Regions from separate parts of the Kribbella yunnanensis genome, predicted to be linked through region 2. Evidence: riboswitches for the same ligand, from Rfam matches in the RefSeq annotation. Region 2 holds a riboswitch; each other region holds the start of a gene.
The links. Region 2 has a riboswitch for cobalamin ahead of ABD231_RS22485 (ribonucleoside-diphosphate reductase subunit alpha). Riboswitches for the same ligand answer to the same signal wherever they lie in the genome.

Region 1: it holds a riboswitch for cobalamin, as region 2 does, so the genes downstream of both, ABD231_RS18475 (ABC transporter substrate-binding protein) here and ABD231_RS22485 (ribonucleoside-diphosphate reductase subunit alpha) in region 2, are expected to answer to the same signal.
Region 3: it holds a riboswitch for cobalamin, as region 2 does, so the genes downstream of both, cobN (cobaltochelatase subunit CobN) here and ABD231_RS22485 (ribonucleoside-diphosphate reductase subunit alpha) in region 2, are expected to answer to the same signal.

The regions. Positions count from the first base shown of each region.
Region 1 covers NZ_BAAANF010000013.1:118,842-128,470, forward strand. Annotated here, with positions in the region: gene ABD231_RS18440 (PSP1 domain-containing protein) at 1-676, shown strand, start outside; gene ABD231_RS18445 (alpha/beta hydrolase) at 673-2,208, shown strand; gene ABD231_RS18450 (hypothetical protein) at 2,205-2,816, opposite strand; gene ABD231_RS18455 (sterol carrier family protein) at 2,900-3,241, shown strand; gene ABD231_RS18460 (hypothetical protein) at 3,370-4,173, opposite strand; gene ABD231_RS18465 (MFS transporter) at 4,294-5,595, shown strand; gene ABD231_RS18470 (hypothetical protein) at 5,609-6,550, shown strand; cobalamin riboswitch at 6,573-6,753, shown strand; gene ABD231_RS18475 (ABC transporter substrate-binding protein) at 6,779-7,801, shown strand; gene ABD231_RS18480 (FecCD family ABC transporter permease) at 7,798-8,790, shown strand; gene ABD231_RS18485 (FecCD family ABC transporter permease) at 8,787-9,629, shown strand, end outside.
Region 2 covers NZ_BAAANF010000016.1:327,986-337,614, reverse strand. Annotated here, with positions in the region: gene ABD231_RS22495 (potassium transporter Kup) at 1-1,377, shown strand, start outside; gene ABD231_RS22490 (DinB family protein) at 1,397-1,969, shown strand; cobalamin riboswitch at 2,028-2,155, shown strand; gene ABD231_RS22485 (ribonucleoside-diphosphate reductase subunit alpha) at 2,298-5,165, shown strand; gene ABD231_RS22480 (ribonucleotide-diphosphate reductase subunit beta) at 5,162-6,229, shown strand; gene ABD231_RS22475 (alginate lyase family protein) at 6,284-7,468, opposite strand; gene ABD231_RS22470 (hypothetical protein) at 7,548-7,799, opposite strand; gene cimA (citramalate synthase) at 7,796-9,385, opposite strand; gene ABD231_RS22460 (hypothetical protein) at 9,621-9,629, opposite strand, start outside.
Region 3 covers NZ_BAAANF010000018.1:231,549-241,177, reverse strand. Annotated here, with positions in the region: gene ABD231_RS28780 (C40 family peptidase) at 1-593, opposite strand, end outside; gene ABD231_RS28775 (mandelate racemase/muconate lactonizing enzyme family protein) at 590-1,648, opposite strand; gene ABD231_RS28770 (serine hydrolase) at 1,645-2,439, opposite strand; gene ABD231_RS28765 (cobalamin biosynthesis protein) at 2,515-3,441, shown strand; gene ABD231_RS28760 (phosphoglycerate mutase family protein) at 3,432-4,115, shown strand; gene ABD231_RS28755 (DUF3500 domain-containing protein) at 4,106-5,062, shown strand; gene ABD231_RS28750 (hypothetical protein) at 5,065-5,487, opposite strand; cobalamin riboswitch at 5,535-5,679, shown strand; gene cobN (cobaltochelatase subunit CobN) at 5,715-9,422, shown strand; gene surE (5'/3'-nucleotidase SurE) at 9,435-9,629, shown strand, end outside.

The DNA.
Region 1 (9,629 bases), on a different contig from region 2:
TGTCGACCAGTTGGTGATCGTGTACTTCTCCGCGCCGCACCGGGTGGATTTCCGCGAACTCGTGCGGGATCTGGCCCGTGGGCTGCGGGCGCGGATCGAGCTTCGCCAGGTGGGCGCGCGCGACGAGGCCCGGCTGCAGGGCGGGATCGGGCCGTGCGGGCGGGACCTGTGCTGCGCGACGTTCCTGAAGGACTTCGAGCCGGTCAGCGTCCGGATGGCGAAGGACCAGGACCTGCCGCTGAACCCGCTGAAGATCTCCGGCGCGTGCGGGCGGCTGATGTGCTGCCTGAAGTACGAGCACCCGCTCTACCAGGAGTACAACGCGAAGGCCCCGGCCGTCGGGACCGCCGTGGAGACCCCCGCGGGTGATGGAGTGGTGGTAGGGCACAACGTGCCGAGCGACACCGTCGTGGTCCGGCTGGCGGCTTCCGGCCGGCGCTGCGCCTGCAGCCGCGCGGACGTGTGCTCGCCGCGCCAGCAGTACGAAGCCTCCAGTACGACGACACCTGACGCCGTACCGGTCGAGCTGCCGGCCCCCGCCGTACGCCGGGAGCCGGAACCCGAGCCCGCTGTCGTGGAACCCGAGGCAGTTGCGGAGACGACCGAGGAGCGGCGGCAGCGCAAACCCCGCCGCCGGCGCCGCCTGAACCACGAAGAGGGAGAACCTGAGCAGTGAGATTCCGCAGGACGACCGTGGTTGTGGCCGCTCTCGCGGTACTGCTGAGTGGATGTGGCGTGGCGAGCCGGGCGCAGGATGCGGACTCCGATGGCGGTGGGCCGAGCGGGAAGCCGTCGGCCGGTCCGGTCGGTCCGATCCCCGCGGGGCTCGAGCAGTTCTACAACCAGCGACCGGACTGGAAGCGCTGCGGCAACAACCAGCAGTGCGCCACGATCAAGGTGCCGCTGGACTACACGAAGCCCGCCGGTAAGACGATCGAGTTGAGCGCCCGTAAGGTGCTCGCCCGCGACCGCGTCGGCCGGATCGGGACCCTGTTCATCAACCCGGGTGGACCGGGTGGGTCGGGTGTGGAGTTCGCCGCCTCGGCCGGGTTCGTGCTGGGGCAGTCGCTGCTGCGGAAGTTCGACGTGATCGGCTGGGATCCGCGCGGTGTCGGCCAGTCGACGCCGGTGAACTGCCTGGACACCGAGCAGCTGGACAAGTTCATCGCCGCCGACGGCAGCCCGGACGACGACGCCGAGATCACCGAGCTGAACGACGAGGCCAAGACGCTGGCCAACGGGTGCGAGCAGCAGTCGGGTGAGCTCCTGCCGCACGTCGGCACCAAGGACGCCGCCCGCGATATCGACGTACTGCGCGGGATCGTCGGCGACGCCCAGCTGAACTACCTGGGCATGTCGTACGGCACCTTCTTGGGCGCGACGTACGCCGAACTCTTCCCGAAGAACGTCGGTCGGCTGGTGCTCGACGGTGCCGTCGACCCGTCGAAGACATCGCAGGACAACAACATCGCGCAGGCGAAGGGGTTCGACACCGCGCTGGACGCGTTCGCCGAGGAGTGCGCGCAGCGGCAGTGCCGGCTGGGCAGCAGCAAGGCCGATGTGCTGGCCAAGGTCGACAAGCTGATCGACGACAGCGACGCGCACCCGCTGCCGGGGGACGGCGACCGCGAGGTCACGCAGGCGATCGTCGTACTCGCAGTCATTTATCCGCTGTATGCGAAGGACCTGTGGCCGCGGCTCGAGGACGCGGTGCTCGACGGTCTGGAGGGTAAGGGCGCGCGGTTGCTCGCGCTCGCCGACCAGTACACCGAGCGTGAGAGCTCCGGCTATGCGAACAACCAGAACGAGGTCATCTACGCGGTGAACTGCGTGGACCGCCCGGATATCACCTCGGTCGCGCAGGCCAAGTCCGAGGAGCCGAAGTACAAGGCGGCGTCCCCGCGGTTCGGTTCGTTCCTGCTCTGGGGCTCATTGGCCTGTGCGAACTGGCCGGTCAAACCGGAGGACAAGCCGCACGCGATCAAGGCCGCTGGTGCGAAACCGATCGTCGTGGTCGGTACGACGCGTGACCCGGCCACGCCGTACGCCTGGGCCGTCGGACTCGCGGGGCAGCTGGAGAGCGGCGTACTGGTCACGCGGGACGGCGACGGGCACACCGGCTACAAGGCCGGGAACCAGTGTGTCGACAACGTCGTGGAGACCTACTTGCTGCAGGGCCAGGCCCCGACCGCCGATATCAGCTGCTAGCTGGGGCGGTTGGTCGACACCTGGAGCGTCTGGGTGGCGCGCTCGAGGACGGCCCGCAGTGCGGCCTCGTCCTGCGGGCGGCCGCCGACGGTGATCTCGACGGCCGTGCTGTCGCCGTTGTCGGTGGAGATCCAGCGCGACAGACCCATCCGCGGTCCGCGGGTGTCGTCGACGTACTTGTAGACGAGCGTGCCGTTGTCGCGGCTGAGAACGTTGAGCTGCCGCTCCTGGATGCTGCGCTCGCGGTCGCTCACCTGACGGTCCGGGGACTTGCTGCTGCCGCGGGTGTCGAACCGGATCTGCCAGACGCCGGTCGGGTCCAGGAACCGCGGCCGCTGGCCGTCCTGGGTGACCTTCCAGGTCGAGGGGACCTCGGCGGAGACCGGATTCTTCTCGGTGCCGAAGGTCTGCGCCGTGTACTGCAGGCTGTCGGCCTGCAGGCCGTCGCCGCGGGGCGTCGTGGTCGGAGGCGTCTGACTGGTCACGACCTTGTTCGACTGCTTGTCGTCACCGTTGCCGTTGATCGCCAGCACTGTGCCGAAGACTGCAACACCGACGGTCATCCCCGCCAGTGTCATCAGCAGTGCCTGGTGCCTGGGCGTGAGCATCCCGACCTCGCCTTCCGTTTCTCCGTTCTGATTATCGACCACGAAGGGGGCGCGATCACAATTGACGCGTACGCTGGCTCGTCGTGAGCACGCCCTTTGATCAGGCCCTGGAGCGGTACGACGCGGGCACGGCCGAGCGGCCCGACCTGAAACTGCTGACGAAGGAGTTGCTGAAGCTCCTGGTGGCCAAAGCGCCCGGACATGCGGTCGAGGTCCGCGTCCCGCCGTACGGCGCTGTGCAGTGCATCGAGGGTCCGCGCCACACCCGCGGTACGCCGGGCGCGATGGTCGAGTTGCCGGCCGAGTTGTGGATCGAGCTCGCCCTCGGCCGAACCACCTGGCCCGAGGCGCGGAGTACCGGGAAGCTCCGGGCGAGTGGAGAGCGCACCGACCTCAGCGCATTGTTGCCCTTGGTAACCAGTTGATGACTGGCCGGAATCTTGCTGGGCATAAAGGTGCCGCGACACCCCGCCCCGGGTGCCGCGGCTACCAGTAAAGACGCTTCGAGAAGCCAGAAAGTTCACTCACCGAAGAAAATCGGCGGAAAACTTTCTCAGCGGCCGGCGGTGTTGGTGCGCCAGACCACCGTGCGGCCGTTCACGATCTGGAGGTCGCCGCTGTTCTGCAGGACCAGAACCGAGCCCTTGCGGGTGGTCTTGCTGGCCCACAGCGGCTTCTTGGCGGCGCTGTAGACGACCAGGTTGCCGTCGCCCTGCATGGCCACGAAGGCGCCCTTGCTCTGGGTCTTGGTGCTCCACAGTGGGGTCTTGCCCTTGTAGAGGACGAAGTTTCCGTCACCCTGCATGTACGCCCGGTAGGTGCGGTTCACCGACGTCATGAACTCCGGGTACTTCAGCACGCGGTTCATCCCGAGCGTGCCGACCACCATGTAGCGGCTCCAGTTCGGCTTGTTCCGGGTGTTGTAGATCACCAGGTTGTTGTCGTTCTGGACGACCAGCCGGGCGTTCGGGCTGGTGCCGGTGTTGCTCTGCCAGACGATGGTCTTACCGGAGACGACGGTCAGGTTGCCGTTCTTCTGCATCACCAGGACCGAGGCCTTGCGGTTGGTCGCGGTCGACCACAGCGCGGTCTTGCCCTTGTAGAGCACCGCGTTGCCGTCGGACTGCATGAGGAACGTGTACTGGCCGTTCTTGGAGCGGATGTAGTTGCCGGCCTTCAGCTTCTGGCCCGGCAGGAGGACGTCCGAGACCGCGGCGGCCTTGGTGACCGCGGTGGGTGCGGTGACGGTGCTGGTCGTGGCCTGGGCGGCCACGGGCGCAAGCAGGGTGGCACCGGCGGCGGCCCCCGCGGCGAGGGTGGCGAACACCTTGGTGCGTACCGACTTGGTCGAGATCATCCGGTTTCTCCGTCTGTCCTGGGGATATTCAGGGAGATTGACGCCGAGGGCAACCAATCGGTTCCACGGTAGGGAGAAAAGGGTTCTTCGCCCGGGGCGATCTGCTGACAGGATGTGCCGGTGGCAGCAAGTTTCCGAACGCGGCTGGCCCGGCTGCGTGTCGACCTGACTCCGTGGCGTAGTTCGCGAGACTTCCGGATCCTGATGGTCTCCGGCTCGGTCTTCTTTCTCGGCAGCATGTTCGGGTACGTCGCCCTGCCGTACCAGCTGTATTCGCTGACCCACTCGAACTTCGCGGTCGGCGCGATGGGCCTGGTCAACATCGTTCCGCTGGTCGTCTTCGGCCTGTACGGCGGCGCGCTCGCCGATCACGTGGATCGCCGAAAAATGCTCATCTTCACCGGGATCGCGCAGGTCGCGGTGTGCGCCGTACTGCTGAGCAACGCGCTGTTGAGCAATCCGCAGGTCTGGATCATCTACGTCTGCGGCGCCCTGAACGCGATCGCCGCCTCACTGCAGCGGCCGAGCCGCGACGCGCTGTTCCCGCGCGTGGTGAAGCACTCCGAGCTGCCGGCCGCGGTGGCGCTGAACGCATTGACCATGCAGGCCGGTCAGCTGGTCGGCCCCGCGCTGGGCGGTGTGCTGGTCGGTACGGCGGGGATCAGCTGGGCGTTCGGTATCGAGCTGGCCGGGTTGTCGATCGCAACCCTCATGTACTTGCGACTCAAGCCGTACCGGGTCGGCGAGCACTCCCAACCACCCAGCCTGCGCGTCATCGGCCAAGGCATCGCGTACGCCGCGCGCCGCAAGGACCTGCTCGGGACGTACGTCGTCGACATGGTCGGGATGTTCATGGCGATGCCGATCGTGCTCTTCCCGGCGTTCGCCACCGAGGTGCTGAAGGAACCGAAGCTGCTCGGTGCGCTCTACAGCGCGGAGGCGGTCGGCGCGCTGATCGCGACCCTGACCAGCGGCTGGAGCCGCCGCGTCCATCACCACGGCCGGGCCGTCGTGATGGCGGCCGCTTGCTGGGGTGCGGCGATCGGAATCGCCGGTCTGGCGCCGAACATCTGGTTCGCGCTCGTCTTCCTCGCCTTCGCTGGTGCTGCGGATATGGTCTCCGGCCTGTTCCGTTCGGTGATCTGGAACCAGACGATCCCGGACGAGATGCGTGGTCGGCTGGCCGGAATCGAGATGCTGTCCTACATGCTCGGCCCGCTCGGTGGTCAGGCCCGGTCCGGTCTGGTCGCCGACCTGACCAGCGTCCGGACGTCGATCGTCAGCGGCGGCATCCTCTGCGTGGCCGGCGTCGCGGCCACCGGCGCGGCCTTGCGTGACTTCTGGCGGTACGACGCTCGCACCGACGAGCACGCGGTGCGCGAACGCGATCTCCGGGCCGCGGCGGAGGCGGACGAAGCGTAGGCTTTGGCGCACTATGCGTATCCTGCCGCTCGCTTTTGTCGCAGTGCTCGCCAGTGCGTGTGGGGGACCCGGGCAGGAGACCGCACCGAGCGTGCCGCCGCTCGTGTCGATCAGCACGACTCCTCCGTCGACACCACCTCCTTCCGAGACGCCCAGCACGCCGCCGACCGCGAAGGTGGCCGACACGTTGTGCATTCGGATGGACCAACCGCTGGTGCAGGCGACACTCGCCGTACCGGTCGTGCAGATTCAGCCCAAGGCACCGCCGGCCGATTTCGGCGTACCGGCGACGTATGACACGTGTCAGCTCGGTCTGAGTACCAGTCCGAACGGACCAGTCCTGCGAGTCGGGGTGTCAGTGCAGGCGGCGACGAAAGCGACGCTGGCTGCCGCGCAGAAGGCGTACAAGGGGAAGCCCGCGGTTGTCGGTGCGGGAGGTTTCGGAAACGACACGTCGGTGGTGTTCCTGTTCGACGGTCGCCTGTACAAGGTCTCCGGGCCGAAAGCCACGCTCGCGAAGTACGTCGTACTGGGGCAGGAGGTGGTTCGGCAGGCGCCCGGGCTGCCCGAGGCGGAGCCGTTGATCACTCGGTCGGAGTGTGAGCGTGGGTCGTCGGCCGCCGCGAAGGTGATGGGGGCGCCTGCGTCGATCCGCCGGGACGGTCAGACCGAGCTCGGAGACCTGGTCTGCGGGTGGGTTTCCGCGAACAGCGTGCTGTCTTCATCAGTACGTCGTACGCCGAACGCGGTCGCGCTGATGACCGCGATCCGGAAGACGCCGACCGCGCAGGCGATTCCGCTCGGGGACGAGGGTTACGTGGACACCGCGACCGGGCGGACCACGATCCGGCTCGGCGACAACAAGCTGGTCGACCTGGTGCCGTTGCCGGCGCGGGCGGTCAATCCGGACACGATGACCCAGTTCGCGCTCGCGATGCTCTCGCAGTACCGCTGAACCTGCGACTCAGTCGCCGGTGTTACTGTGGCGGCGCCGTGGTGCTCGGGAAGCCGGTGTGATGCCGGAGCGGCCCTCGCCACTGTGATCGGGAGTTCACCGGCAGTCCCTCTTGAGGGAGGTCACTGGCCCTGTGCTGGGAAGACCAGGCCGGTGGATGCAGTCCCGTCAGCCAGGAGACCGGCCACGGCATGTGATCCGTCCACGAGGTGCTGGAGGAGCGGTCCTGTGCTGCGCAAATCCGTTGTCCCTGTCCTGCTTTTGAGCCTGCTTGCCGGTTGTGGCACGTCCACCGCGGCCAGGCCGCATGGATCGATCATCACCGTGCAGAACTGCGGGATCGACGTCACCGTCAGCGGTCCGCCGAAGCGGGTGTTCGCGGCGTACCAGCCGGCCATCGAGATGGCGCATGCGCTGGGAATCTCCGATCGCCTGGTCGGTACGGCGTACCTGGATGCCGAGGTGCTTCCGGAGTACGCGAGCGCGCAGGCCAAGGCGAAGTACTACAAGAACCTGCCCAGCCGCGAAGAGCTGCTCGCGGCGAACCCCGACTTCGTGCTGTCCGGGTTCAACGACGTGTTCAGCGCTGGTGGTGGCAGCGACGAGAGCTTCGGGAGCCGCAAGAGCCTGGGCGAGCTCGGAGTCCAGACCTGGATCTTCAGCCCGCTCTGCCCGACCGCGGACGGTAAGGGCGACGAGGCGATCGACCCGGCCAGCGTCACGATGGACAACGTGTACGCCGACCTGCGCGACCTCGGCAAGCTGTTCCGGGTCCAGGATCGGGCCGAGGCGGTGATCGCCGATCAGCAGAAGCGGATCGCCGCGGTCGAGGCGAAGGTGCGGAACGCGCCGAAGCCGACTGTCGCGATTCTGCGGCCCGGGATGGAGGGCGGCGGATTGACCGTCTCCGGCGGACCGGACTTCGGGACCGTGCTGATCAAGCAGGCCGGTGGGGTGAACGTCTTCGCCGACCTGACCGCCAAGCGGAACGTGAAGATCGGCGTCGAGGAGCTGATCAAGCGCAATCCCGACTACATCCTGATCAGCGGGTGCTGCGATGCCGCGTTGACGCCGGCCTCGACACAGCCCGAGGTGGACAAGATCCTCGCGAACCCGGCGTTTCAGAACCTCAAGGCGGTCCGCAACAAACACGTCGTACCGTGGCTGTTCGCGAACCACTCGGCCGGGGTGCGTGGTGCGTACACGACTGAGGACATCGCCAGGACGATTCACGCTGACCTGTTCAAATGAGGTGGCGAGCGGCCGGACTGCTCCTGTGCGTCGCCGTCCTCGCGGTCTCGGTCCTGCTGTCGCTGAGTGTCGGGAACCAGTATTTCGGGGCGCATGACGTCTACCTGGCGCTGGCTGATTTCACCGGGAGTGACAACGACCGGGTGATCCGCTATCTGCGTCTGCCGCGAACCGGTGCTGGGTTGTTGGCTGGTGCGGCTTTGGGGCTGGCGGGTGCGTTGATGCAGGGCGTGACGCGGAATCCCTTGGCGGATCCGGGGATTCTCGGGGTGAACGCCGGGGCGGCGCTGGCCGTGGTCGGGGCGATCGGGGCGCTGGGCGTGCAGAGCCTCACCGGGTACGTGTGGTTTGCGATGGGCGGTGCGCTGGTGGCGACCGTGGTGGTCTACCTGGTCGGCGCGATCGGGCGAGGTGGCGCGACGCCGGTGAAGCTCGCGCTGGCGGGAGCGGCGATCTCCGCGCTGCTGGGGTCGGTGACCTCCGCGATCACATTGCTTGATCTGTCGACGTTGAACGAATTCCGCTTCTGGGTGGTCGGATCGCTGACCCTGGCGACCGGTCCGGTGCTCGGTCAGGCGGTGCCGTTGATTGCTGTGGGCATCGTTCTGGCGTTGGTTCTCGCGAGGTCGCTCAATCAGCTTGCGCTGGGTGATGAGCTGGCTCGGTCGTTGGGTACGCGGGTGACGTTGGTGCGGGTGCTGGCGGGGCTGGCGGTCGTGGTTCTGGCTGGTACGGCGACTGCGATCGCTGGGCCAATCGGGTTCCTGGGGCTCGCCGTACCGCATGTCGCGCGGACACTCGTTGGTGCGGACTATCGGTGGATTCTCCCGTGGTCGATGGTGCTGGCGCCCGCCGTACTGTTGCTTGCGGATGTTGTCGGGCGCTTGGTGGCGCGGCCGGATGAGCTGCAGGTCGGGATCATCACGGCGGTCATTGGCGCGCCGGTATTCATCGCGCTGGTGCGTCGTCGCCGGTTGGCCGCGCTGTGAAGACACTGCGGGTTGGTCCGGTCTCGACGCGGGTGGATGTCTCCAGCGTGGTCTGGTCGACTGTTGCTTGGGTGCTGACGCTGGCGGTCGGAGCGCTCTCGCTGACCCGGGGTGATTATCAGATCCCGCTGGCGTTGGTGCTTGAGACGCTTTCGGGCAACGGCACGCTGATCCTCAACGACATCGTGGTCAACAACCGGCTGCCGCGAGTACTGGTGGGGATCGGTGTCGGTACGGCGTTCGCCGTGTCGGGGGCGATCTTTCAGCGGCTCGCTCGCAATCCGCTGGTGAGCCCGGACCTGATCGGGGTCAACGCGGGGGCCGCGCTGGTCGCCGTACTGATGATCACTGTGCTTGGTAGTGGGTGGATTCCGGGTGGTGCTTTGCTGGGGTCGTTGCTGGCGGCAACCGCTGTTTATCTGCTCGCCTATCGCGATGGGGTCTCCGGCTATCGGCTCGTCCTCGTCGGGATCGGCGTGACGGCGATCATCGGCTCGGCCACCGCCTATCTGCTGACGCTGGCCGATATCTACACGGCGAAGAGCGCATCGCAGTGGCTGGCCGGGAGTCTCGCCGGCCGCACGTGGTCGCACGCCGTACTGATCGGGGCCGCGCTCGTCATCTTGTTGCCTATGGCAATCGCTGGTGCTCGGCAACTCCGGTTGCTGGAACTCGGCGACGACCTCGCTCGGACATTGTCCGGTCGCGTCGAGCTGTCCCGGGTGGTACTGATCGCGGTCGGGGTTGCCCTTGCTGCGTTGGCGACTGCGGCCGCGGGGCCGATCGCGTTCGTCGCTCTGGTGGCGCCGCAAATGGCTCGCCGGTTGGTGGCCGAACGC
Region 2 (9,629 bases):
GGGCCGATCATGATCGTCTGGTTCGCGGCGATCGCGGTCTGCGGGATCGGCGGCATCCTCGACCACCCGAGCATCCTCAAGGCGCTCTCGCCGACGTACGCGATCGGTTTCCTGACCGGGCATTTCGGGACCGCCTTCTTCGCGCTCGCGGCCGTCGTACTGGCGATCACCGGCGCCGAGGCCCTGTACGCCGACCTCGCGCACTTCGGCCGTCAGCCGATCACGCGGGCCTGGCTGTTCCTCGTCTTCCCGGCCTGCATCCTGAGTTATCTCGGCCAGGGCGCGCTGGTGCTGGAGGACCCGAACGGGTTCACCAGCCCGTTCTTCCTGCTGGTCCCCGAGTGGGGCCGGATCCCGATGGTGATCCTGGCGACGGCCGCGACCGTAATCGCCTCCCAGGCGGTCATCACCGGCGCGTTCTCGGTCGCCCACCAGGCCGTCCAGCTCGGCTACCTGCCGCGGCTGCGGATCCAGTACACCTCGACCGAAACAGCCGGCCAGATCTACGTCCCGTGGGTCAACTGGGCGCTGATGATCGCCGTACTGACGCTGGTCTTCGCCTTCGAGACCTCGGCCGCGCTGGCCTTCGCCTTCGGGATGGCCGTCACCGGCACGATCGTCATCAACTCGCTGCTGTTCTTCTACATCGTCCGGAAGCAGTGGCAGAAGCCGTTGTGGCTGGTCATCCTCGGTGCCGCCATCTTCCTGACCGTCGAGCTGCTCTTCCTGGGCGCGAACCTGACCAAGTTCGTGCACGGCGCCTGGCTGCCGCTGCTGATCGCGGTCAGCGTCTTCCTCGTCCTGACCACTTGGCAGCAAGGCCGCCAACTCGTCACCGCCAAGCGCGAACGCGAAGAGGGCCAACTGCGCGAGTTCATCGACACCCTGCACGAGCGCCCGATCACCCGAGTCGACGGTACGGCGGTCTTCCTGAACCGCGGCAACACCACGGTCCCGCTGGCGATGCGCGCCAACGTCGAACACAACCACGTCCTGCACAAGAACGTGGTCATCCTCTCGATCGAGACCGTCACCGTCCCGCACGTCCCCGAACCCGAGCGCATCCTGGTCGACGACCTTGGCTACACCGACGACGGCATCATCCACGTCACCGCCCGCCTCGGCTACGTCGAGTCCGCCAACGTCCCCGAGATCCTCGAACGAGCCGCCGCCCAGAGCACCGAACTCACCGTCGACCCCGACGACACCTCCTACTTCCTCTCCGCCATCGAGCTCAAACTGGGCGACACCAGCGGCATGCCCCGCTGGCGCAAACGCATCTTCCTCGCCACCACCGCGATCACCGCAGACGCCGCCGAGTACTTCCACCTCCCCCGCGAACAGGTCGTCATCGTGGGCTCGCAAATCACCGTGTAGGTCTGTTACATTCGAACACATGTTCGAGTGGGACATCTTGCAGCAGCCCTCCGCCATGGCGATGGTGCGAGGGCAGTTGGGGTTCAGCTGGATGGTGCTGTCCGCGCGGCTGGCACAGTTGACGGATGAGCAGTACTTCTGGCAACCGGGCAATGCGGCACTGACCGTCGTACGGCGGCACTATCCGAGTCACTATCGGTCATTGGGGTCCGGCGAGTGGGTGGCGCAGTGGCCGGACGAGCCTGATCATCGGGGGCCGCGGACGATCGCGTGGTTGATCGCGCATCTGACCGAGACGTTCTTCGAGCGGTGGGAGTGGACGTTCGGACCCAAAGAGCAGGGCCGAGGTGACATCACCTTGCACGGGAACGCGCGGGATGCGGTCGCCTGGCTGACGCATTGGGTGGAGGCGTGGCAGGACGGGATCGCGTCGTTGCCGGAGGAGCAGGTGGCGACAGTGGGGCTCAGTCAGGCGACGGCACTGGATGCCGAGGAGCCGTTCGGGCACGTGGTGTTACGGCTCAATCGCGAGCTGATCCATCACGGATCAGAGATCATGACGTTACAGGATCTGTATGGCGTCGCGGCGTGAGGACCACAACATGTGCGACACGCGGCGTGTCGCTACCACTAGATCTAGCGGCTGCCCTAAAGTCTGTCGAGCTGGCGGTCAGGGGAATCCGGTGCGAGTCCGGAGCTGCCCCGCAACGGTGAGCGGACGCCCTGTCGTAGTGGGGCGGCCGCGAGTCCGGATACCTGTCGCCGGCGCGTGCACCGCCGGTGCGCGCGGTCCGAGACCTCGAGGGTGGGTCGCAGGGCGAGACGACAGTTTTCCGGCCGGTGCTGTCCGTCCCGTCATGCGCTCATGCCTTCTGGTCGCGGTCCTTCGCACGCGTAGGGAGAGAAGAGCTTCTGTGACCATCGCTTCCACATCCCGATCGGCGGCCGACGAGGCCGGCCACGGGAACCAACTGACCGTCGTCCGCCGCGACGGCAGTAACACTGTGTTCGACGCGACCAAGATCTCGGTCGCCGTCACGAAGGCGTTCCTGGCCGTCGAGGGTAACGACGCCGGCGCCACCCACCGGGTCCGCGACCTGGTCACCGACCTGACCGGCCGGGTCGTCGAGGCCCTGACCAGTCGCGGTGACGCCCGTCGCAGCGTCCAGGTCGAGGACATCCAGGACCAGGTCGAGCTGGCTCTGATGCGCGCGGGAGAGCATCAGGTCGCCCGGGCCTACGTGCTGTACCGCGAGGAGCGGACGAAGGCCCGCACGCCTGCCGACCCGGCTGAGCTGGCCGCCACCAAGCCGGTCGTGTCGGTCCGCCAGGCCGACGGGACCCGCGTTCCGCTCGACGTCGACCGGCTGCGCGTGATCGTCGCCGAGGCCGCCGCCGGGCTGGACTCCGTCGACCCCGAGCAGATCCTCAACGAGACGATCGGCTCCTGTTACGACGGGATCGCCCAGCACGAGGTCGAGCTGGCTCTCGTGATGGCGGCCCGGTCGTACGTCGAGACCGAGCCGCAGTACAGCTATGCCGCGTCCCGCCTGCTGCTGGACCAGATCCGCCGCGAGGCGCTCGGCCGCGTGCACGGCGAGCCCCGGCAGGCCAGCCAGGCCGACATGGCCACGGCGTACGCCGAATACTTCCCGCGCTACATCGCGACCGGGATCGAAGCCGGTCTGCTCGACCCCGAACTGGCCACCTTCGACCTCGACCGGCTGTCCGCGGCGATCCGGCCCGAGCGCGATCTCGACTTCGCCTTCCTCGGTCTGCAGACGCTCTACGACCGCTACCTGCTGCACATCGACAAGACCCGGTTCGAGCTGCCGCAGGCGTTCTTCCTGCGGGTCGCGATGGGGATGGCGCTGCGCGAGGAGGACCGCGAGGGCCGCGCGATCCAGTTCTACGAACTGCTCAGCTCGTTCCGGTTCATGTCGTCGACGCCGACCCTGTTCAACTCCGGTACGACGCGACCGCAGCTGAGCTCGTGCTTCCTCACCACGGTGGACGACGACCTGGCCGGCATCTTCGCCGGGATCCGCAACAACGCCCTGCTCGCCAAGTACTCCGGCGGTCTGGGCAACGACTGGACCCCGGTCCGCGGAATCGGCGCCAAGATCCGCGGCACCAACGGTGAGTCGCAGGGCGTCGTACCGTTCCTGAAGATCGCCAACGACACGGCGGTAGCAGTCAATCAGGGTGGAAAACGTAAGGGCGCGGTCTGTGCGTATCTCGAGACCTGGCACATGGATGTCGAGGAGTTCCTCGACCTGCGTAAGAACACCGGTGACGAGCGTCGCCGGACGCACGACATGAACACGGCCAACTGGGTGCCGGACCTGTTCCTGCAGCGGGTCGAGGCGGACGGTCAGTGGACGCTGTTCTCCCCCGACGAGGTGCCGGATCTGCACGATCTGTTCGGCGCGGAGTTCAAGACGGCGTACGAGAAGTACGAGGCGGCCGCCGACCGCGGTGAGATCCGGGTGTTCCGCCGGGTCCGCGCGCTCGACCTGTGGCGCCGGATGCTGACGGTGCTGTTCGAGACCGGCCACCCGTGGATCACCTTCAAGGACCCGTGCAACCTGCGCTCGCCGCAGCAGCACAACGGTGTCGTCCACTCGTCCAACCTGTGCACCGAGATCACGCTGAACACGACGGTCGACGAGACCGCGGTCTGCAACCTGGGTTCGGTCAACCTGGTCGCGCACCTGACCGAGACCGGCCTCGACGCTGACCTGCTTCGCGACACGGTGAAGACCGCGGTCCGGATGCTCGACAACGTGATCGACGTGAACTTCTACACGACGCCGGAGTCGGAGCGCGCCAACCAGCGGCACCGCCCGGTCGGCCTCGGCCTGATGGGCTTCGCGGACGCGCTCTTCTCGCTGCGCATCCCGTATTCGTCGGACGCGGCCGTCGCGTTCGCCGACAGCTCGATGGAAGCCATCAGCTACCACGCGATCGAGGCGTCCAGCGATCTCGCCGCCGAGCGCGGCCGTTACTCGACGTACGACGGTTCGCTGTGGAGCCAGGGTGTGTTGCCGATCGACTCGCTGGAGCTGCTGCGGTCGGCCCGCAACGGTGACGTGATCCTCGACGACGCCAAGACACTCGACTGGGATGCCTTGCGGACCAAGGTTCTCCGCGACGGTATGCGGAACTCCAACGTGATGGCGATCGCGCCGACCGCGACGATCTCCAACATCTGCGGGGTCAGCCAGTCGATCGAACCGGCGTACAGCAACCTGTTCGTGAAGTCGAACATGTCCGGTGAGTTCACCGTCGCCAACCCGTACCTGGTCAACGACCTGAAGGCGCGCGGGCTGTGGGACCAGGTGATGGTCTCCGACCTCAAGTACCACGACGGCATCCTGGAGAACATCGACCGGGTCCCGGCCGACCTCCGCGAGCTGTACGCGACCGCGTTCGAGATCGAGCCGCTGTGGCTGATCAAGGCCGCGTCGCGCCGGCAGAAGTGGATCGACCAGGCGCAGTCGCTCAACCTGTACATGGCTTCACCGTCCGGCAAGGCGCTCGACGAGCTCTACCGGAACGCGTGGCGCTACGGGCTGAAGACGACGTACTACCTGCGTTCGCAGTCGAAGACCCATGTGGAGAAGTCGACACTGAAGGGCACCGACGGCAAGCTCAACGCCGTCTCCGCCACCGTGCCGACGGCAGTACCGGTCACCGCCCCGTCGGCGATCGACAACGCTCCACTGCCCGAACCAACCGGAGCAGTCTGCTCCCTCGAAGACCCTGACTGCGAGGCCTGCCAGTGACGACCACGGACAACGCGACCGGACTTGGCTCGATCGCCGTCGGCGCTTCCCGCATCGACGTCTCCGACAAGGCGATGATCAACGCGCGGGCCGACGTGAACCAGCTGCTCCCGCTGAAGTACAAGTGGGCCTGGGAGAAGTACCTGGCCGGCTGCAACAACCACTGGATGCCGACCGAGGTCTCCATGCAGGCCGACATCTCGCTGTGGAAGTCCAAAGACGGCCTGACCGACGACGAGCGGCTGATGCTGAAGCGCAACCTCGGCTTCTTCGCCACCGCGGAGTCCCTGGTCGCGAACAACATCGTCCTGGCCGTCTACCGCCAGCTCACCAACCCCGAGTGCCGTCAGTACCTGCTGCGCCAGGCGTTCGAGGAGGCCGTGCACACGCACACCTTCCAGTACATCTGTACGTCGCTCGGTCTCGACGAGGGCGAGCTGTTCAACATGTACCGCGAGGTGCCGTCGATCTCCGACAAGGACGCCTGGGCGCTGAAGTACACCCAGCACCTGGAGGACCCGGACTTCAAGACCGGTACGCCGGAGTCCGACACCGCGTTCCTGCGCGACCTGATCGCGTTCTACGTGGTCTTCGAAGGCATGTGGTTCTACACCGGTTTCGCGCAGATCCTGTCGCTCGGCCGCCGGAACAAGATGGTCGGCATCGCCGAGCAGTACCAGTACATCCTGCGCGACGAGTCGATCCACCTGAACTTCGGTATCGACTGCATCAACCAGATCAAGCAGGAGAACCCGCACCTGTGGACCGAGGCCTTCCAGGCCGAAGTCCGCCAGATGCTCACCGAAGCCTGCGAGCTCGAGGTCGCCTACGGCCGCTCCACCATGCCCAACGGCATGCTCGGCCTGACCGCCGACCTCTGCGAGCAGTACATGCACTTCATCACCGACCGCCGCGCCGAACAGATCGGCATCGCCCCGATCTTCGGCGAGACCCGCAACCCGTTCGGCTGGATGTCCGAAGTCATGGACCTCAAGAAGGAAAAGAACTTCTTCGAGACCCGAGTCATCGAATACCAGTCCTCCAGCGGCCTCAGCTGGGACTAGTCCCAGTACGACGAGAGGCCGGGCGGCTCGACCTGCCGCCCGGCCCCTCGTGGTTCAGCGGGGGTTGTTGGCGTGGGTGAGGGTTTCCCAGGCGAAGAAGTAGTTGGCTCCGGCTGGGCGCTTGGACTCGGTGTACGCGAGCGTGGTGGGCATCTGCTGGCCGAGGCGGTTGTGGTAGTGGTTGTAGACGATTTCGCTGACTGCGCCGAGGCCTAGCTTCACGGTTCCGCCGCAGAGGTTGGACGGTACGGCGGTGCCGGTTTCGTAGCGGGTGTGGAAGTAGTAGCCGTCGGTGAGTCGTTTGCCGGCTTCGCCGTACAGGTTGACGCCTTGGTGCCAGGCGGTTTCGGCGACGTGGGTGGCGGCGGTGAGTCCCCAGCCGGTGTGGCCGAAGTCGCGGCAGGTCTCTTGGGCGAGGCCGTTCGAGAACGTGGACTGGCCTTGCCAGTAGGCGACGATCTCCTCGCGGGTGTCCTTCGACGAGCAGGTGGACGGCGCCTTCGGCCAGGCGCCGTCGGTGGTCTGGTAGACGTAACCGGGCAGCCGGCCACGCCAGATGCTGACCGCCTTGTCGAAGGCAGCCTTGTCGTCGAGGAAGACCGCGATCCCGATCGCGGCGTCGGTCATGATCAGTTCCCAGTTGCCGTTCTTGCAGCCGGCGCCATTGCGGACCTCGGGCAAATACACGGTGCGCAGCATGTTCTCGAACCGCCCGCGCTGGGCCCACGAGCCGCCGTACGTGTGCTTGATCAGCTCACCGGTCCGCGAGAACGACGCGCCGGACCAGCCGGTCTGCAGGGGTGCGTTCGAGTTCGTGTGGTCCTGCAGTACGGCGGACCACGCGTCCATGATCTGGATCGCCTTCTTGGCGTAGCGGTCGTCGTTGGTGAAGTACCAGAGCAACGCGTGCGTGTATGCCGCGAGCGCGTCGTTGCGTTCGTCGGAACAACCGTTGTTCGGATTCGAGTTCGAACCGCATTCGACGATCGCGCGAGGTTTCGGCGTGTACGACAGAGCGCCGTACGAGCTGCCCTTCATCGCGTTGTACGCCGCCGTCTGCGGCTGGGCGCCGGACTGAACCTGCTGGCGGGCGAAGTCGAGTTGCGCTTTGTTGACGAGCACACCGGGATGCTTGAAGGCGGCCGGCGCCGCTGTGCTCGGCGGGGCGGCGAACAGTACGGCGGTACTCGCGATCAGGCTCAGGGCGACGGTGACGAGAAGTGGGCGTAGTCGAGTCATGGCAGCCTCCTGGGGGCGGTTGGGGCGCGCTCACGAAGCTACCCAGGAGACAACGATTAGTAAACCTTCTTGGCAAAACTCAGCTGACGGTGACCTCCAGGACGCCGATCACCTTTTCCAGGCGGGCGGCGACCCGGCCGGCGTCGAAGCCGGTGCCGGCGACGACGATCTCCAGCGTGCTCGACTCGAGGCAGAGCGCGAGCCGGCGGACGTCGTACGGGTTGAGCAGTACGGCGATGCGCGCGAACATGCCCTCGGTCTCGACGATCTCGGCGGTGAAGGTCGTGGTGACAGCCGGGGCGACGACGGGGGCTTCGAGGACGGTGGTCATCGGGCTTCCTCCTTGTGGCGCAGGAGGCCGAAGGTGAAGCCGTCGACGAGGGCCTCCCAGCTGGCCTCGACGATGTTGTGGCCGACTCCTACAGTGACCCAGGAACCTTCGCCGTCCGCGGTTTGGATGAGGACTCTGATGACGGCATCGGTCCCGTGGCCCTGGTCGAGGATGCGGACCTTGTAGTCGACGAGCTCGAACTTGTTCACCACCGGGTAGGCCCGCTCGATCGCTGTCCGCAGCGCGTGGTCGAGCGCATTCACCGGCCCGTTGCCTTCGCCGGTGACGATCTCGCGCTCTCCCCCGGCGACCAGCTTCACCGTCGACTCGGAGACCGCTTCGCCGTCGGCGCGGGACTCGGTGATCACTCGCCAGGACTCGACATCGAAGAACGACGCGCGCTTCCCCGTCACCTCTTCGGTGAGCAGCAGCGAGAACGACGCGTCGGCCGACTCGAAGGTGTAGCCGCGCGCCTCCATCTCCTTCACCCGGTCGGCGACCCGGCTGACGAGCTCTCGGTCGTTGCCGAGATCGAAACCGAGCTCGCGGCCCTTGAGCTCGACACTGGCCCGGCCGGCCATCTCCGAGACGAGCATCCGCATGTCGTTGCCGACCAGCGCCGGATCCGTGTGCTGGTAGAGGTCCGGGTCGACCTTGATCGCGCTGGCGTGCAGCCCTGCCTTGTGGGCGAAGGCGGACAGGCCGACGTACGGCTGCCGGGTCGACGGCGGCACGTTTGTCACTTCGGCGATCGCGTGCGCGATCCGGAACGAGTCGGCCAGATGACCGGCCGGCAGCAGTTCCATCCCGCGCTTGAGTTCGAGGTTGGCCACGACCGCGAGCAGGTCGGCGTTGCCGGTGCGTTCGCCGTACCCGTTGATCGTGCCCTGGACGTGCGTGACGCCGGCCTCGACGGCGGCGATCGAGTTCGCGACCGCACAGCCGCCGTCGTTGTGCGCGTGGATGCCAAGCCGTGCGCCGGTGGTCTCCAAAACATCCCGTACGACGTCCTGCAACTCACGCGGCAGTGTGCCGCCGTTGGTGTCGCAGAGCGCGACCACGTCGGCGCCGGACTCGGCCGATACTCGGACTACTTCGAGCGCATAGGCGCGGTTGGCGCGGTACCCGTCGAAGAAGTGCTCGGTGTCGAGGAAGACCCGCTGCCCGTGCTCGCGCAGGTGCTTGATGGTGTCGGCGACCATCCGCAGGTTCTCGTCCAGCGTGGTCCGCAACGCCCGCTCCACATGCGCATCGTGGCTCTTGGCAACGAGTGTGACGACCGAGGCCCCGGACTCACGCAGTGCCGCGACCTGTGGGTCGTCGGCCGCCGCGGTCTGCGGCTTGCAGGTCGCGCCGAACGCGGCGAAGGTCGCGTTCCGCAGGTCCAGTTCGGTCCGCGCCCGCTGGAAGAACTCGGTGTCCTTCGGTACGGCGCCCGGCCAGCCACCCTCGATGAATCCGACGCCCAGGTCGTCCAGGTGCTGCGCAATGGCGATCTTGTCGGCCACCGACAGCGCGAGCCCCTCCTGCTGCGCACCGTCGCGCAGGGTCGTGTCGTAGACGTGGAACTCGTCGGAGATGCTCATGATCGAGGCCTTCCGGTGCGGCTGGCGAGACTTCATCGGGCAAACAAAAAACCTCCCGCAAGGTGCGAGAGGTCCGCGCGCTCAGGTACTGCCGGCTGAGCGCGCCTAGGAAATAATCACCCGGTGGTTGTTCATGACGTTTCGCAGTCTGCCACACAAAGTCCACCCACTGGCGGAACTGTCTCGCATCACGAACATCCGGTACTCGTTCCAGTACTGAGGAGTAGCCGATAGTTCAGCCGGT
Region 3 (9,629 bases), on a different contig from region 2:
AGCCCGTACGCCGACGTGCCGCCCCACAGGTATTCCAGCCCAAGGAACTGACCGCCGAGCCGCAGCCGATCCTCCGCGGTCGAGGGCTCGGCCACTGAGCGCAGTACGTCGTTCGCCAGCCAGCCTGACCCACCATCCGGAGTGGCAACCCGCGTGTACCCGCCCGCCTGCTCAACCGAGGCCAGCACGGTGCCGAACGACAGCGTCATGACCGGTGCACCAACCGCCGGCTCCGCGAGCAGCGGTGCAGTCGGCACGGTCACGGCGACCGGATCGGTCGCACTGCTCGGCAGCTCACCCAGATGGCTCGACGGCACCCAGCCCGGGTACCCGAGCTCGTCCTTGGACGACGGCTGCCACGGCGCAACGATCTCCGACCAGCCATCGCGCTCGGTGCGGACCAGCACCGGCTCTGCGAAGAGCAGCTGGGACAGCGTCCGGCCGTGCAGGCCGAGGCGGCTCTCGCGGTCCATCGACTTCGCCCACGCAGCCACATCGGGCTGCGCGGCAGTGGCGGGCGCGTCGATCTCGCGGGGCGCGTCCGGTTCGGTCCACACCGTGCTGATCGGGACCTTGGCGGCGACAAGCTTCATACCGACAAGCCTGTCACGCCGAGACCAGGCTCAAACGGAAGTCGGATCAGCGCGCCGTTGTACCGGATCCCGCCGGTCACCGGTGCGTCACGCAGCCACCACGCCGCGTCGAGATCGTTGACCGCGGAGGTCGGGTAGGCCGCGACCAGAGCGGCTGCCGCACCAACCCCGACGTGGCTCTCCATCATCGAGCCGACGATCGTCCGGATGCCGTGCTCCCGGGCGAGTTCGAGCAGGGTCCGGGCCGGCGCGAGTCCGCCACATTTGGCCAGCTTCACGTTGACCATGTCGGCGGCGCCATGCCGAATCACCGCCACGAGATCGCGGACGCCGTACACGGACTCGTCGGCGAGGATCGGCGTACCGACTCGGTCGGTGACCCACGCCATCCCCTCGAGGTCAGCGGCGACGACCGGCTGCTCGACCAACTCCAGGTCGCAGTCCTCCAGTGCGTTGATGGCGTTCACCGCGTCGCGGCGCGACCAGCCTTGGTTCGCGTCCAGCCGCAACCGCGGTCCCGGTCCGATCGCGTCCCGCACCCGGCGGACGCGCTCCACATCGGCGGCCGCGTCAGTCCCGACCTTCACTTTCAGTACGTCGAACCCGTCAGCGACCCGTGCCTTCGCGGCGGTCGCAAGTGCGTCGGCGTCGCCGACCGAGAGCGTCACGTCGGTTTGGACCGTGTCGACGGTCGAGCCGAGGAAGCCGTGCAGGCTGACGCCAAGTCGTCGGGCAGCGAGGTCGTGCAGGGCGGTATCGACCGCGCCTTTCGCGCCGAAATTCCCGGCGACCGCGTTCTGCACGCGACGCAGGGCCTCGGTGAGGTCATCCGGGCCGAGGCCGTCCAGCGCGGCGGTGATCGGTCCCTCGACACAGGCCTGCGCGCCGGCGAGCGATTCGCCGGTCACCTTCCAGACCTGCGGAGCCTCGCCCCAACCGCTCAGCGAACCGTCGCTGAGCTCGACCAGGAGTGAGTCGGCGTGCGTCGCAGTCCGGAGTGCGGTGATGAAGGGAGTGTGCAGCGGCGCGGAGATCAGATGGGTGGTGAGTTTCATCGGATCGCTCCCAGGTCGTGCCGGTGGTTCCACGCCTCCAGCGCAATCTCCGCGATCAGTTGCTGGGCGCGGGCGTCCGGCAGGTCGGACGTCGTACAGACGACGAGGACGAACGGGTCCGCGTCCGAGGGCCGGACGATCCCACCATCGTGCCGGATCCGGGTGTCCCAGCCGTTCTTGTGCTCGACGCGCGTGCCGGGTGGGAGCAGTGCCGGGATCTCGCCCTTCCACTGGTTGGCCGCGAGCAGGTCGCGAAGGTATTCGTTGCTCACCGCAACGAGTACGCCGGCCAGCCCGGCCGGGCTCATCTCGTTGCTGATCCCGGCCGCCTGGGCCGCGCGGTCGTCGATCCCGCGCCGGATCGCGCTGGCGCCGTCGCCGTACTCGGCCAGCACGGCGTGGGCCGCGTCGATGCCGACCTGTTCGAGCACGAGGTTGGTGGCCAGGTTGCTGGACACCGTGATCATCTCGGTGGCGAGCCAGCCGAGCGGCACCTTCGTGCCGAGCTTGGTCCAGGTGGCCGGCGCCTCGTCCTCATCCGGATTCACGCCGAACCGCCCGCCCGCCTGCGAGGCGAAGTCGTTGTGCACCAAGACCGGCTGATCGAGCGTGAGCTCACCGGCCGCGATCTTGCGCTGCATCGCCATCGCCACCGGCAGCTTCATCGTGCTGGCCGAGTAGTGCGTCCGCCCCGCTTCGTGCTCGAACACCGGCGTCCCGTCGGCCCGCCCCAACCACACCCCGAACTCGCCGCTCCCGTCGACCGCCGCGAGCAGTTCCGCAATCGCCATAGCACTCACCTTCGCACATATCTTTCCAGGCCCATATTCGACCCCGCACATTTGTTTCCTGGCAGACTTCTGCGGGTGTCCACCAGTTTCGGCTTGCTGCTCGGCTTCGTCGCCGACCGGGTCCTTGGCGATCCTCGGCGGTTCCACCCGGTCGCGGGTTTCGGGCAAACCGCGACCCGGCTGGAGTCACGCCTGTACGCCGACTCGCGGGCGGCCGGTACGGCGTACACGACTGTCCTGGTCGGTACGACGGCGCTGGCGGGAGTCGCGGTCGAGCGGCTGACCCGGGAACGGCCCGTCGTACACACGCTCGTCACGGCCGCCGCCACGTGGACCGTGTTGGGCGCTCGGAGTCTGGACCGCGAGGCCGAGACGATGGCCGGGTTCCTGGAGGCGAAGGACATCCCGGCCGCGCGGGATCGGCTCAGCTACCTGTGTGCCCGGGACGCGACCACCCTCGAGTCGGATGAGCTGGCGCGTGCGACGGTCGAGTCGATCGCGGAGAACACCTCGGATGCGTGTGTGGCACCACTCGTGTGGGGTGGTGTGTTCGGTGTGCCCGGCCTGCTGGCCTACCGCGCCGCCAACACGCTCGACGCGATGGTCGGGTACCGGTCCCCGAAGTACGCGAACTTCGGGTGGGCTTCGGCACGACTGGACGATCTTGTGAACCTCCTGCCGGCGCGGGTGTGCGCCGTACTGACTGGAGTGGTGGCTGAGCGGTGGAGCGAGGCACGGCGGGTGTGGAAACGCGATGCGGCGCAGCACCCGAGTCCCAACGCCGGTCCGGTCGAGGCGGCCTTCGCTGGTGCACTTGGGCTGTCACTGGGTGGGACGAACAGCTACGGGTCCTATAGCGAAGACCGTGGCACGCTGGGGGACGGGCCGACGCCGACGGTCGCGGATGTTCGCCGTACGGCGGCTCTGGCGCGGCGAGTCGGTATCGCCGCGGCGGGTGCGGCCGCGATCCTGGCAGTTGCGAGAGGACGGTTATGGGACTGAGCCGACGGCCGATGCGGATCGCGCTGATCCGGCACGGCGAGTCCGAGGCGAACCTGGACAAGTCGATCTACGAGCGGGTCCCGGACCACTCCGTCGCGCTGACCGCGCACGGCTGGGAGCAGGCGGCCAAGGCCGGGCGTGAGCTGCGGGAGCTGTTCGACAACGAGCCGATCCGGGTTTACGTGTCGCCGTACCTGCGCACACTGCAGACACTCAAAGGACTCGAGCTCGACGACCTGATCGGGATCGCACGGGAGGAGCCGCGGCTGCGGGAGCAGGACTGGGCGAACTTCCAGGACACCGAGGACATCGAGCGGCAGGAACGGTTGCGCGACTCGTACGGGCACTTCTTCTACCGGTTCACGCATGGTGAGTCGGGGTCGGACGTGTACGACCGGGTGTCGAGTTTCCTGGAGACCATGCACCGTGACTTCGAGCAGGCGGATGCGCCACGCAACGTGCTGCTGGTGTCACACGGGCTGACCATGCGGCTGTTCTGCATGCGGTGGTTCCACTGGTCGGTCAAGTACTTCGAGACGCTGCGGAACCCGGCCAACGCAGAAACCCGGGTGCTGCTGCGTCAGCCCGACTACCGTTACAAGCTGGACCGGCCGTTCGAGCGCTGGACGACCGCACATGAGCCCACTGACTTGGAGCGAGCAGCGTGGTTGTAGAGCAGACCCGGGAAGCGGCCATCGACCTGCTGCGGAGTCTGAGCCCGGAGCAGCGGGCGTTGGCTCAGGCGGCGTTCGACACACCGGATCACCAGGAGTGGACCTATCTGCCGGGGGACCGGCCGGGACTGCCGTTGTCGTCGCTGACACCCGCACAACAGCAGTTGGCGCTCCGGCTGATCGCACTGGGCTGCAGTGAACGCGGTCTGGCCGATTCACTCGCCGTACTGGACGCAGAGGTGCTCCTGCGCGGTATCCCGGCGCTGCCGGAGTCAGGGGACTGGGAGGGCACTGTCCTGGGCGGCCGCTACTACCTGCGGATCCTGGGTGACCCCGCCGGCTTCGAACCGTGGGCCTGGCGACTGAACGGTCACCACCTGGCAATCCACCTGACTCTGGTCGACGGTGCGATCTCTTTCACACCCTCGTTCATCGGCTCTAACCCGGCCACCGCCCCATCGGGCCGCCGCTTCCTGGCCGGCGAGAGCGACCTGGGCTTCCAACTCCTGCACGCCCTAGACGACAGCCAGCGCGCAGTCGCAGTCGTCTCACCCGATGCTCCCGACGACATCCTCACCCGTCACGACCCGGTAGCCGACCCGTCCCTGCTACACCGCGGCCTGGCGTACGGCGACATGACCGCCGACCAGCGTCAGATCCTCAGCCTCCTCGTCGGCCAGTACGTCGGCCGCGCAGCCGGCCCCATCGGCCTCCAGACCTGGCAAGACCTGACCGAACAAGGCATCGAGAACCTCACCTTCGCCTGGGCCGGCGAAACCACCCCCGGCCCCGGCCGGCGCCACTACTACTCCCTGGCCGCCCCCACCTTCCTGGCCGAGTACGACAACACCCAGGACAACGCCAACCACATCCACTCCGTCTGGCGCTCCCACCGCTCCGACTGGGGCACCGACCTCCTAGCCGCCCACTACGCCGCCCACGGCTGAGGTCACCAAACCCGGCGCTCACCCTTGCTCAGCCCGAACTGGCCCAGCTCGACCCTGCGCCGCAGCCGCTTTCGCCGGTACGGCGCCACGACGGCCAACGCGATCCCGTCCCGGTGCTCGGCCTCGACGCGGATCCCGTCGGTCCAGCCGTCCTCGTCGATCTGGACGTCCGCGACCACCGCTACCGCGACGAGGTCGTCACGCTGCGCGCGTAGCCCGGCCCACAGCACCTCGAAGACCTTGGCGGTGTCCGGTTCGTCGGCCATCTCGATCGATCCCTCGCCGGCCGCGTCCATGCTGAGCGAGAACGGGGCGAACCCGCCCTGTTTGCCGACCTGCTGCTCGGCTAGCTCGAGCGCCGTACCGAAGAGGCCGTCGAGAGCTTCCTGAGCCCGCTGCGAGGCTGCGTCGCGCCAGGATTCCATGGGTGGTGCCGCCTTCTGGTCGAAGTGATGTGTTCCGCATCCTGCCAATCGACGGGGTCGGATAGGGTGCAGGCGTCAAGCGACAGCTGTGCAGGAACCCGGTGTGAGTCCGGGGCGGTCCCGCCACTGTGACCTACCGGCGATGAACAACGCCGCGGGGAGTCAGGAACTGCTGCTGTCGCACCTCCGGCCGGGGCGTGGATACCCCCAGGAAGGACCGGTTCAGCGTGCCCGCGAACCTGTTGCTGTTGTCGACTGCCGACACCGATCTCTTGGCCGCGGCGGAGGCGGAGGCCGGCTGGAAGGTCGCGAACCCGGCCCGCCTGGAGCTGTCTGAACTCGCTCCGTTGCTGAATACCGCTCAGATCGTGGTGGTGCGGCTGCTGGGTGGCAAACGCGCCTGGGAGGAGGGGCTGGACGCCGTACTGGCCTCCGGGAAGCCAGCCGTGGTGGTCAGCGGTGAGGCGGCTCCTGATGCGGAGCTGATGTCGCTGTCGACTGTGCCTGCGGGTGCGGTGACCGAAGCGCTGGCTTACCTGCGGGAGGGCGGCGCGGACAACCTCCGGAACCTGGCCGGCTTCTTGAGCGACACCATCCTGCTCACCGGCGACGAATTCGACCCGCCTGCTGCACTCCCGGCGTACGGGGTGCGGGGGACGTTTGTCGAGGACGACCGGCCGGTGGTCGGGATCGTGTACTACCGCGCGCATGAGATCGCGGGGAACACGGCGTTCGTCGACGCGCTCGCGGCTGCGGTCTCTAAGGCCGGTGCGCAACCGCTGCCCGTCTACTGTGGGACGCTGCGCGGGCTGGACCCGACAAGCGCTGAGAACGCCGGACTGTTCGAGCTGCTGCGCAAATGCGACGTGCTGGTCACCACGCTGCTCGCAGCCGGTGGATCGGTCGCAGCGAACGCCAGCGCCGGTGGTGCGGACGACGCCTGGGACGCTGGAGCGCTCGCGTCACTCGACATCCCGCTGATCCAGGGGCTGGCGCTGACCTCGACGCGTGAGCAGTGGCTGGCCAGCGACGCGGCGATCAGTCCGCTCGACGCCGCCACGCAGGTCGCGATCCCCGAGTTCGACGGCCGGATCATCACCATCCCGTTCTCCTTCAAGGCGTATGACGCCGACGGGCTGGCCCGCTACGCGCCGGACCCCGAGCGGTGCACCCGGCTGGCCGGGATCGCGGTCGCGCACGCCCGCCTGCGGCACGTCCCGGTGGCCGAGAAGAAGCTCGCGCTGGTGCTCTCGTCGTACCCGACCAAGCACGCCCGGATCGGCAACGCGGTCGGTCTCGACACCCCGGCTTCGGCGGTCCAACTGCTCGGCAAGCTCGAGGAGGCCGGGTACGACCTCGGCGGGCTCGACCTTAGTGAGTTGCAAGGGGCTGATGGTGCGGACGGGCTGATCCACCGGCTGATCGCGGCCGGCGGTCACGATGTCGACTGGCTGACCGACGAGCAGCTGGCGTCCGCGGTCGCGACGATCCCACTGTCGACGTACTCGACCTGGTTCGCGCGCGTTCCCGAAACGTTGCAGGAGGCAATGACCGAGGCCTGGGGCTCAGCGCCGGGATCTTTGTACGTCGACAACTCCGGCCCCGAACCCGCGATTGCGCTGGCCGCGCTCCGATTCGGCAACGTCGTACTGATGATCCAGCCACCGCGTGGCTTCGGCGAGAACCCGGTCGCGATCTACCACGACCCCGACATGGCGCCGTCGCACCACTACCTGGCGGCGTACCGGTGGTTGGAGAACGCTCCGGCCGATGGCGGCTTCGGGGCGCATGCGGTCGTGCACCTCGGTAAGCACGGGACGCTGGAATGGCTGCCTGGCAAGGGAATCGGGATGGCCGCCGACTGCGCGCCGGACGCCGTGCTCGGCAACCTGCCGATGGTCTACCCGTTCATTGTCAACGACCCGGGCGAGGGCACGCAGGCGAAGCGGCGGGCGCATGCGGTCGTCGTCGACCACCTGGTGCCGCCGATGGCGCGGGCCGAGACGTACGGCGACATGGCCAAGCTGGAGTACTTGCTCGACGAGTACGCGACCGTCCAGGCGCTCGACCCCGAGAAGGTGCCGACGCTGCGGGCGCAGATCTGGACGCTGATCCAGGCGGCCCAGTTGCACCACGATCTGCACACTGACGAGAAGCCGGAGGACGACGACTTCGACGAGTTCGTCCTGCACCTCGACGGCTACCTGTGCGAGATCAAGGACGTGCAGATCCGCGACGGACTGCACATCCTCGGCGGTGTCCCGGCCGATGAAGCGCGGATCAACCTGGTCCTCGCCGTACTGCGGGCGCGGCAGCTGTGGGGCGGTTCGTACTCGATCCCCGGTCTGCGGACCGCGCTGGGGGAGACCTTCGGTGTCGACGAGGCCGAGCTGCTCGCGAACCCGGGTCTCGCCGCCGAGCTGTCCTCGTTGGCGACGCTGGCCGATCTTCCCGCAGTGAGTGGTGCGGATGGCGTCGACATCCTGGAGGCGGTCGCGCGCAAGCTGGTCGTCGCGATGGAGACTCTGAGCTGGGATGCGTCGAAGGTCCCGGTCGTCGTGACCGAGGTGATCGGCCGGTCGTCGGCCGGGGTCGAGTCCTCGCTGACCTTCGCAGCAACTGAGGTGGTTCCGCGCCTGAACCGCACGGATGACGAGCTGACGAACGTACTGCGCGCGCTGGACGGTCGCTTCGTCGAAGCCGGCCCGTCGGGTTCGCCGACCCGCGGTCTGGTGAACGTGCTGCCGACCGGCCGGAACTTCTACGCCGTCGACCCGAAGGCGATCCCGAGCCGGAACGCCTGGGATGTCGGTGTCGCGCTGGCCGACTCATTGCTGGCCCGGCACAAGTCCGAGACAGGGGAGTGGCCGCGTTCGGTCGGCCTTACCGTCTGGGGTACGTCGGCGATGCGGACCCAGGGCGATGACCTGGCCGAGGTGTTGTGGCTGCTCGGCTGCCGCCCGGTCTGGGACGAGGCGTCCCGTCGCGTCACCGGGTTCTCGGTGGTCCCGCTGGAAGAGCTGGGGCGGCCGCGGATCGACGTGACGATCCGCATCTCCGGGTTCTTCCGGGATGCGTTCCCGCACGTGGTGTCGCTGCTCGACGAAGCGGTCCGGACGGTTGCGGCGCTGGACGAAGATGCCGCCGACAACTATCTGCGGGCCCATGTCGACGATGACGTTGCCGCGGGCAACGACGTACGGTCGGCCACGGCTCGGGTCTTCGGATCCAAGCCGGGCTCGTACGGTGCCGGGTTGCTGCCGCTCGTGGATGCGCGGAACTGGCGGACCGACGCCGAACTGGCCGAGGTGTACGCGGTCTGGGGTGGGTACGCGTACGGCAAGGATCTCGACGGCGCCGAGGCGCGCGGGTCGATGGAGCGTGCGTACGCGCGGATCCAGGTCGCGGCGAAGAACGCGGATACCCGTGAGCACGACATCATGGATTCCGACGACTACTTCCAGTACCACGGCGGCATGATCGCGATGGTGCGGCACCTGACCGGTACGAATCCGAAGGCCTATGTCGGCGACTCCGCCGTACCGGCGCAGGTCAAGACGCGGACGCTGGAAGAGGAGACCAAGCGAGTCTTCCGGGCGCGCGTGGTGAACCCGCGGTGGATGGCCGCGATGCGGCGGCACGGGTACAAGGGCGCCTTCGAGATGGCGGCGACCGTGGACTACCTCTTCGGGTACGACGCGACCGCGGGCGTGGTCGACGACTGGATGTACGAGACGCTCACCACCGAGTACGTCGCCGACCCGGAGATGGCCGAGTTCTTCCGCAAGTCCAACCCGTGGGCACGGCACGGGATCGCCGAGCGGCTGCTCGAAGCCGCTCAGCGTGGACTCTGGTCCTCTCCGAGTGATGAGGCGTTGGAGACCCTGCGGAACGCAGTCCTTGAGACGGAGGGTGACATCGAGGACCGCGGCTGATTGGGTGGACGTATGGCGCGGATCCTGATCACCAACGATGACGGTTTCCAGGCACCCGGGATCCGCGCACTCGCGCCGGTGATCGCCTCACTCGGGCACGAGGTCTCGGTGATCGCGCCGCTGGACGACCAGAGCGGTTTCGGTTCGGCCCGGGTCGGGACTGTCAACCGCCCGATCCAGACCGTCGTCGAGGAAGAGGGCGGCATC